Regions from separate parts of the Stenotrophomonas sp. LM091 genome, predicted to be linked through region 2. Evidence: riboswitches for the same ligand, from Rfam matches in the RefSeq annotation. Region 2 holds a riboswitch; the other holds the start of a gene.

Region 1 (4,551 bases), 1.1 Mb from region 2:
GATGGCGGCCGACCATTCCAGGATGGCCGGGTTCATAGCGCGAAGGTGACCGACAGCCGGGCCTGACGCGGCGCGCCCGGGAACAGGTAGTAGTCGCCCGAGCTGCTGCCGGTGTCACGCCAGTAGAAGCGGTTGAACAGATTGTCCACCGAGAGGTTCCAGGTCACCGGATGCTCACCCACGCGGTGTTTGAAGCGCAGCCCGGCGTCGAACACGCTGTAGGCCGGTGCGCTGATGCGGCCGTCGGCGGTGGCCACGTTGGAGGAGGCATAGCGCCAGCCGCCGGTCAGCCCCAGGCCGGTCACGAACGGCAGCTGGTACTCCGCATGCACGGTCGCGCGCGTCTTCGGCACGTTGATCAGCTGATGCCCCTCGTAATCCGGCGTGCCCGCATCGCGCGCGCGGGCCCGCAGGACGCTCGCACTGGCGGCCAGCGACAGGCGCGCGGTCAGCTGCCCCTGTGCGGTGAGTTCCAGCCCGGTATGGGTCTGCTGCCCTTCTTCGACGAAGGTGTAGCCCGCGTCGCTGTCGTCCGGCCTGGCGTACTGGAACGGCTGCGAGGTGCGGAACAGTGCCGCACCCAGCGTCAGCGCATCGCTGGGCACGTACTTGATGCCCACTTCGGTCTGGCGCGACAGCACGGACGGCAGGAACGCACCGTCGTTGGAGGTCCAGAACGGCGCTTCCTGGCCAAGCGAGATGCCCCGCACGTAGCTGACGTACGCATTGACCTCATCGGTCGCCTTCCAGACCAGCGCGGTCTGCGGCAGGAACCGCGACAGGCGGCTCTGCCGCTCGGGATTGCCACGCTTGTCGTAGGCCCGCTCGTCCAGCCGGACGAAGCGGCCACCGGCCAACCACTGCCAATCGCCGAAGCTCATCCGGTCCAGCGCGAACACCGCCGTCTGCGCACTGTCCAGGCGCCGCGCGGACGGACCCGGCATCAGCGGCGACGGGTCGAACTGCGGCACCTGTGCATCATGGATGTTGGCCGTGCCGACGTACTCGTTGACGTTGCGGCGCTTGTCCACGGTGCGCTCGAATCGATCCGCGCCAATACTCAGTTCGTGCCGGATCTCGCCGGTGGCGAAACTGCCACGCAGCTCGCCACGGAATTCCAGGTTGCGGCGGGTGTCGTCCGGGCTGCGGTAATCGTAGATGTCGTAATCGCCGTTGGGCGCAAAGTAGTTGCCCGGCACACTGCCATCCGCACAGCCGGCAGCGTAGTAGCAGCCGTAGGCGAAGGCGACGTTGTCGTCGATCACCGAACGGCTGTAGCTGGCGGACATGCGCGACTGCCAGTTCGGACTGAAATCGAAGGTATGCAGCGCGGTCAGGTTGGTGCTGTCGATGCCGACCGGCCGCTGCCAAGCCTGATAGCCCAGCAGGTGCTTGCGGTCCACGCCTCGCGGCAGTTCGGTGGCCCCCAGCAGCTGATAGCCCGAGGCCGAGCGCTGCGCGCTGGTCTGGTAGTTGGCATCCACCTCCAGTTTGCCGCGCTCGCCGATCAGCCAGTCGGTGGCCAGCGAATAGAAGTTGCGGCGACCGTCGGCATGATCGATGTAGGAATCGCTGTCTTCCCAGGCGGCATTGAAGCGGACCCCGAAACGGGGCGAGAGCCAGTGGCCCAGATCCACGGCGGTGTAGCGCGAGCCTTCCGAGTCGCTGCCGAGGGTGACAGTGCGGACCTCGGCCGGGCGCTTGCCCACGTAGTTGATGATGCCACCCGGGGCCATCACACCGGCGGCGAGGCCGGCCTCGCCCTTGAGGATTTCCACCGCCTGGATGTTCTCCAGCGCCAGCCGCTGCTCACCGGTGATGGCCAGCCCGTTGAAGCGATAGCCGGTGCCGGTATCCAGCGGGAAGCCGCGGATCGCGATGTTCTGGTAGTAACCAACCGGCGCGTAGCTGTCGCCCAGCGACGCATCATTGCTGGCCAGCTCGGACAGCGTCCGGACCTGGCGGCTGTCCAGCAGGTCGCGATCGAGCACGTTCACCGAGGCCGGCGTGCTTTTCCAGTCGCCGGCGCCGAAGCTGCCGGTCTGCGTGGCGGTGGCTGCCGGCTGATGCGCCTGCACGCGCACGGCGGCCAGTTCCGTCGGCGAGCGCTCGGGCGCCTCGGCGAGTTCATTGGCATGAAGGGGCAGCGCGGCGCAGAGGGCGGCGGACAACAACGTAGGGCGGAAGCAGCGGTTCATTCGATTCGTCATCAGCTGGAGGAGACGAAGCGAAGGCGCGCACGCGCACCGACCCATCACGGCGGTATGCCTGCTGCTCAAAGCTCCCTACGCCGGTGCAAACCGAATCAGGTTCCAAGGGACTCTCTCAGCCTGGTTTCGCCAGGCACCCCCGCTTCTGTGACTATTTCACTACAAATGGTACGGATTTGCGAGCCCGCCCCTCAGGCGGCCGCGTGCAGCGCCTTCAACAGGCCCTGCCCGGCCGCGCTGCTGAACCAGTCAGCGTGGCCCAGCAGGAAGGTGTGGTAGGCCACGTCGGCATTGGCAGGTGAGTGCGTCACGCCCTGGAAGTACTCCACTTCCGACAGCGCGAAATCGAGCTGCACGATGGGCAGCAGATCCGCCAGCAGATGCACGCGCTCGGCCGACAGCGGCACGATCTCGCGGTAGCCGGCCAGCAGCGCCAGCGCGATATCCACGCGCACGGCCGCCTCGCCGCTTTCCAGCGCCAGCCAGGCAATGGCGTTGCGTTCGATGGCGGTCGCAAGGTCGAACAAGGCACTGGTCGGTGAGGCAAGACCCAGATCAAGCACGGTATCGACCACGGTGGCACCTCCTTGCTGGCGCCAGAGCAGATTGGAAACATGCCAGTCGTTGTGCGCCCACAGGCGCGGCTCGGCCTGCAGGCGCGCGGCCAGGCCGGCGTGCCACGGCGCAACGGCCCGCCGCAGATCACCCTGCCAGTCCTGCCGCGCGAGATAGGCAGCCAACCCGGGACGACCCGGAAGATCGGCCTGGATGGCGGCGATGGGGTCGGCGGCACGGATCAGATCATCGCGTGCGACCAGCAGATGGGTGCTGCGCTGGGGCGCGTGATAGCGGGCCGACGCGCTGTGCAGCTTGGCCAGCATCCGCCCGGCTTGGCACGCCTGCGCGGTATCGGTCAGCGGCGTCCAGGAAGGTGCGTCGCGGTACAGATCCTGGCCCTGGCCCACGCTATGCAGCTCGTAGGTCCAACCCTCGTGCTCCACCGCCGTGGCGCCATCGCGGTCACGCAACACCTCGACCACCGGCACGCCGTGATCGGCCAGATGCTGGATGAAGCGATGCTCCTCGGCCAGGCTGGCTGCCGTGCGGACGCTGCCATGGTGGCGCTTGACGAACACCCGCTCCCCGTCGGTCTCGACGATGGCGGCGGCGGACATCGGCCGCGGGCTGTGCCACAGCAACCGGCCAGCGCCGGCCAGCGGTGCGAAGCGCTCGCGCAGCCAGCTGACCTCGCGTTCGGTGATGGCGGGCCAGTCGGCGGCCACCTCATCGTTGTTGAGGCCTTGGACGCGGTGGGTGCTGTTGCTCATGGAATGACGGATCGATGACGGGCAAAGTGCGCGCTGTCACCAGACAGTGGGCGCGGCGAGGATAGCAAGCCGGGCCCGGCAAGGGGGAAGCAGATGCCTGCCCTCAGCGCTTGCTGTCGCTCGCCTTTGCTGCGGCCGGCGTGGCCGGCAGCAGGCGAGGCTGCTCGGCATACCAGTCACGCGCACCGGCGAGGTGCCACTTGCGCTGCTCGCCCTGCAGCTCGATGCCGGCGCCCAGCACACCCCAGCGCAGATACAGGTCACCCCGGCGCTTGCCATGACTCAGATCCAGCCGCGCCTGCAGGGACAGCCGCTCATTCTCGGCCTGCAGGTCCTCCACGATCAGCTCGCCACTGCGCCAGCGCAGCTGGCCACTGGCCTGCACCTCGCCGGAATCCAGCATCCCCAGCACCCAGCGCGGGTACTCGCTGCGCTGGGCGAATACCCCGAGCAACGGCCCGGCATCGCGCAGGCGCAGGTCGGCCAGCCCATCCACCTGGAATGGCGCCGCCGCATCGATGTGGCCGCTGCGGATCGCCACCTTGCCCCACCAGCGGCCGTCACTCTTTTCATCGCCTACATGGATGTTGCGCAGCTCCACGGTGGTGCCGCCCAGATCGAACTGGCGGCTGTCGAAATCAGCACGCTGCAGGCGCGCCTGCAGCTGCGCGTCACCGCGCATTGCAATACCGGCGACGCTCAGCCGGGCACCGGTGCCGCGCAGATCGGCACTGCCCTTGCCGACCCGCCCGGAGGCATCCAGTGAGACATCCCCACTGAGCAGGCCGGTCCCGCCGAGCAGGCGCACGTTGTCATTGCCGAGGTAACGGTTGTAGGCGGTCAGGTCCGGTACCCGCGCATCGGTGAAGCGGAGCTGCGCGCGCATGCCGTCGCTCAGCTGCTTCAGGCGCGCATCACCGCGCAGGCTCAACGCAAGCTGCCGCCCATCGAACAACAGCGCCTTGGGTGCATTGGTCGGCGCGGCCTGGAAGCGCGGGATCTGCACCTTCAGT
Region 2 (4,551 bases):
CAACAGCACCAGCGCGATCGCCGACAACACCATCGGCATCGGCAGGCTGTCGAACATCGTGAACAGCACCGTCTCGTAGCCATTGCCCAGCGCCTGCGCCAGGTCCACGTGGCCGAAGATCTGCGACCACAGCGCGGTGCCGCCGAATACCGAGAACCACAGGAAGCCCAGCACGCTCGGTGCGATCACCACGCCCAGCACGAACTCGCGGATGCTGCGCCCACGCGAGACGCGGGCGATGAACGAGCCCACGAACGGCGCCCACGCGATCCACCAGGCCCAGTAGAAGATCGTCCAGTCCGCCACCCAGGTGCTGCCCGAGAACGGCGACATGCGCAGGCTCATGGTGACCAGCGAGTTGAGGTAGGAGCCGATCGTGGTAGTGAACGTATCGAAGATGAAACCGGTGGGCCCCAGCACCATCACCAGCGCCAGCAGTACCGCCGCCAGACCCAGGTTGAAGTTGGAGAGCCACTTGATGCCACGGTTGACGCCGCTGGTGGTGGAGGCCATGTACAGCACGAACGCCACCGCGATGATGGTCAGCTGCACCGGCACCGAGGCCTGGATGCCGAACACGCGCTCGAGACCGGCGGCGATCTGGATCGTGCCGAAGCCCAGCGTCGTTGCCACACCGATCGCCGTGGCGACCACCGCAGCGACGTTGACGACAGTGCCCATCCAGCCCCGGTGGTGCGCACCGATGATCGGCTGCAGCAGATCACTGATCAGCCCGCGGCCGTTGCGGTTGAACTGGAACCACGCCATCGCCAGGCCGATCAGGGCGTAGATCGCCCAGGGATGCAGGCCCCAATGGAAGAACGCATAGCGCATCGATGCGCGCGCCGCCTCCATGCTTTGCGGGGCCAACCCTTCCGGTGGCTTCACGAAATGCGAGATCGGCTCGGCCGCGCCCCAGAACACCAGGCCGATACCCATGCCGGCCGCGAACAGCATCGACATCCAGCTCGCGTTGGAGAAGTCGGGTTCGGCGTCTTCGCCGCCGATGCGCAGCGAACCGAAGCGGCCGAAGGCCAGGTACATCAGGAACGACAGGGTGATGAACACCACCAGCAGGTACAGCCAGCCGGTACTGCGGATGATGGTGGACAGGCCGCTCTGGACGACCTCGTTGAAGGGGCCCGGCGCGAGGCCAGCGATCAGCACCAGCAGTGCGACCAGTGCGATGGAAATGCGGAACACCATGCAGGCGTGTCTCCGATCAGTAGGGGCGAGCCGAGGCTTGCAATCTCCAGCGGCACGGCGGCAACGACTGGGGCGGATCAAGCCGGTCGAGGCCGGTCAGTACGGACGTCAATGGCGTCGAACAATGCGCAATGCGCGCGTGATCGGGACGCTACCCCTGATCGCACCGCATACCGCGCTGCAGCATCGTAGTGCATCAGATGTCGGCGCCTTGTTCACACCCAGGGCCAAGCAGCTTGGTTGGTCCGCCCCAGCGCGCTGACGGTCTTCGCTTTGTGCTCTAATTCGCCCCGAAGCGGGGGTACCGCGGCCCAGTGGCCAAGGTTGAGACAGTCCCTTCGAACCTGATCCGGTTGATACCGGCGTAGGGAAGCTTCGCAATTGCTGATGCACTGCGCCGTAGGGCTGCCCCGCCCGAAGACCGCCCGTGTTGCGTCTGCCGTGCGCCGCCGCTTCGTCCGTTCCGCCCATTCCCGGGCGGAACCCGATCCAGGACGACGTCATGAACGCAGCGCTTTCCTCCCTGCAGCAGCAGGCCCAGCAATTGTCCGAATCGGTCACGCGCCCGATTCCCGGCTCACGCAAGATCCATGTGCCGGGTTCACGCAGCGACCTGCAGGTGCCGATGCGCGAGATCGTGCTGACCCGCACGCCGACCCTGTTTGGTGGGGAAGAGAACGCGCCGGTCACCGTGTATGACACGTCTGGCCCGTATACCGATCCGAATGCGCGGATCGACCTCTCCGTGGGGCTGCCGCCCTTGCGTGCCGGCTGGGTGGCCGAGCGGGGCGATACTGATGTGCTCGATGGCCTGAGCTCGGCATTTGGCCGCTCCCGCGAAACCGATGCGCGCCTGGATGCGGTGCGCTTCCCGTCGCGGCTGCAGCCACGGCGCGCGCGGTCCGGTGCCAACGTCACCCAGATGCACTACGCACGGCGCGGCATCATCACCCCGGAAATGGAATTCGTCGCCATCCGCGAAAACCAGCGCATCGAGGCCATCGTCGATGCCGCGCTGCTCAGGCAGCATCCCGGCGAAGCCTTCGGCGCGTCCATCCCGGCGCGCATCACGCCGGAGTTCGTCCGCGATGAAATCGCCCGCGGCCGTGCGGTGCTGCCCAACAACATCAACCATCCGGAAAGCGAACCGATGATCATCGGCCGCAACTTCCTCACCAAGATCAACGCCAACATCGGCAACAGCGCGGTTTCCTCGGGCATCGCCGAGGAAGTGGAAAAGCTGGTCTGGGCGATCCGCTGGGGCGGTGACACCGTGATGGACCTGTCCACCGGCAAGCACATCCACGAGACCCGCGAATGGATCCTGCGCAACTCGCCGGTGGCGATCGGTACCGTGCCGATCTACCAGGCACTGGAAAAGGTCGATGGCCGCGCGGAGGAACTCACCTGGGACATCTTCCGCGACACGCTGATCGAGCAGGCCGAGCAGGGCGTGGACTACTTCACCATCCATGCCGGTGTGCTGCTGCGCTATGTGCCGTTGACCGCCGGGCGCGTGACCGGGATCGTCTCGCGTGGCGGCTCGATCATGGCCAAGTGGTGCCTGGCACACCACAAGGAAAACTTCCTGTACACCCACTTCGAAGACATCTGCGAGATCATGAAGGCCTACGACGTGACCTTCTCGCTTGGCGACGGCCTGCGCCCGGGGTGCATCGCCGACGCCAACGACGCGGCGCAGTTCGGTGAGCTGGAAACACTGGGTGAGTTGACCAAGATCGCCTGGAAGCACGACGTGCAGACCATGATCGAAGGCCCCGGCCACGTGCCGATGCAGCTGATCAAGGAAAACATGGACAAGCAGCTGCGTGAGTGCGGTGAGGCGCCGTTCTACACACTCGGCCCGCTGACCACCGATATCGCCCCGGGCTATGACCACATCACCAGTGCGATCGGCGCGGCCATGATCGGCTGGTACGGCACGGCGATGCTCTGTTACGTCACGCCCAAAGAGCACCTGGGGCTGCCCAACCGCCAGGACGTGCGCGACGGCATCATGGCCTACCGCATCGCCGCGCACGCCTCGGACCTGGCCAAGGGCCATCCCGGCGCGCAGGTGCGTGACAACGCGCTGAGCAAGGCACGCTTCGAATTCCGCTGGGAAGACCAGTTCCATCTCGGGCTGGACCCGGAGAAGGCCAAGGAGTTCCACGACGAAACGCTGCCCAAGGACGCGCACAAGCTGGCCCACTTCTGCTCGATGTGCGGCCCGCACTTCTGCTCGATGAAAATCACCCAGGACGTGCGTGACTATGCAGCGGGGCAGGGCCTGGATGAGCGCACGGCGCTGGAGGTCGGCATGGCTGAGAAGTCGGCACAGTTCCGCGATCTGGGCGCAGAGGTGTATCGGCAGGAGTAACGCATCGGCCGGGGCGGGCGCGCCGTCCCGGCCATCATCCGGCGCGCGCACGATTCCGGCTAAGCTCGGCGCGACCAGGCAGGGGTGGGGGACCACAATGGCGATAGCACGCAGCACCAAATGGCTGGCCATCGCGCGCCGGCATCCCTCGGCCTGGTTGTTGGCCGTGCAGCTGCTGGGCGTGCTGCTTTACCCCGCGATGGACGAGGCCGGCGCCAGCCGCGCGCTGTTCGGCGCGTTCGGCATCGTCGTGCTCGGCCTGGCGCTGTGGGTGGTGCGGCGCAGTCCGCTTGGAATGTGGGTGGCGCTGGTGCTGGCGATTCCCTCGGTGGTGTTCTCCATTGCAGGCGCCCTGCTGGAGCGCCCGGCACTGGTGACCACCGCACAGCTGCTCGAATGCCTGCTGTATTTCTATACGGCCGGCAGCCTGATCGCCTACATGCTGCAGGACCACAAGGTGACCCGTGACGAACTGTTCGCTGCGGGCGCCACGTTCACGCTTTTGGCCTGGGCCTTCGCCTTCGCGTTCGCGGTCTGCCAGCAGTGGTACCCGGGCAGTTTCGTGGCGACCAGCGAGAGCGAATTGAGGACCTGGATGGAGCTGCTTTATCTCAGCTTCAGCTTGTTGTCCGGGGTGGGGCTGAGCGACGTCGTGCCGATCCATTCCCAAGCGCGTGCATTGGTGATGCTGGAGCAGTTTTCAGGCGTGATGTACGTCGCCCTGGTGGTCTCGCGGCTCGTCGGGCTGACCATGTTGGCGCGTGCACGAAACTGAATCCAGGATAAAAAATTCGCGCCAGAAGGCGCGAATGGTGAGGCGATTTATGTGAATTCATCGGCGAGAGAGAGCCTGTCGTCACCCGCGCGCATAGGCGTGGTTAACCGGCATAGGCTAGTATTCGCGCGCCTTGGTGTTTTTGCGGTTTGCGCCGATGGCGTGTGCGGAATCTGGCGGTTCGTCTGGC

What was found. Region 2 has a riboswitch for thiamine pyrophosphate ahead of thiC (phosphomethylpyrimidine synthase ThiC). Riboswitches for the same ligand answer to the same signal wherever they lie in the genome.
Region 1: another riboswitch for thiamine pyrophosphate. It lies ahead of BIZ42_RS01405 (TonB-dependent siderophore receptor); the one in region 2 lies ahead of thiC (phosphomethylpyrimidine synthase ThiC).

What each region holds. Positions count from the first base shown of each region.
Region 1 covers NZ_CP017483.1:324,616-329,166, forward strand. Annotated here, with positions in the region: gene pnuC (nicotinamide riboside transporter PnuC) at 1-36, opposite strand, end outside; gene BIZ42_RS01405 (TonB-dependent siderophore receptor) at 33-2,198, opposite strand; TPP riboswitch at 2,266-2,361, opposite strand; gene BIZ42_RS01410 (phosphotransferase) at 2,402-3,538, opposite strand; gene BIZ42_RS01415 (hypothetical protein) at 3,642-4,551, opposite strand, start outside.
Region 2 covers NZ_CP017483.1:1,377,784-1,382,334, reverse strand. Annotated here, with positions in the region: gene BIZ42_RS06100 (BCCT family transporter) at 1-1,206, opposite strand, end outside; TPP riboswitch at 1,494-1,595, shown strand; gene thiC (phosphomethylpyrimidine synthase ThiC) at 1,709-3,586, shown strand; gene BIZ42_RS06090 (ion channel) at 3,684-4,361, shown strand.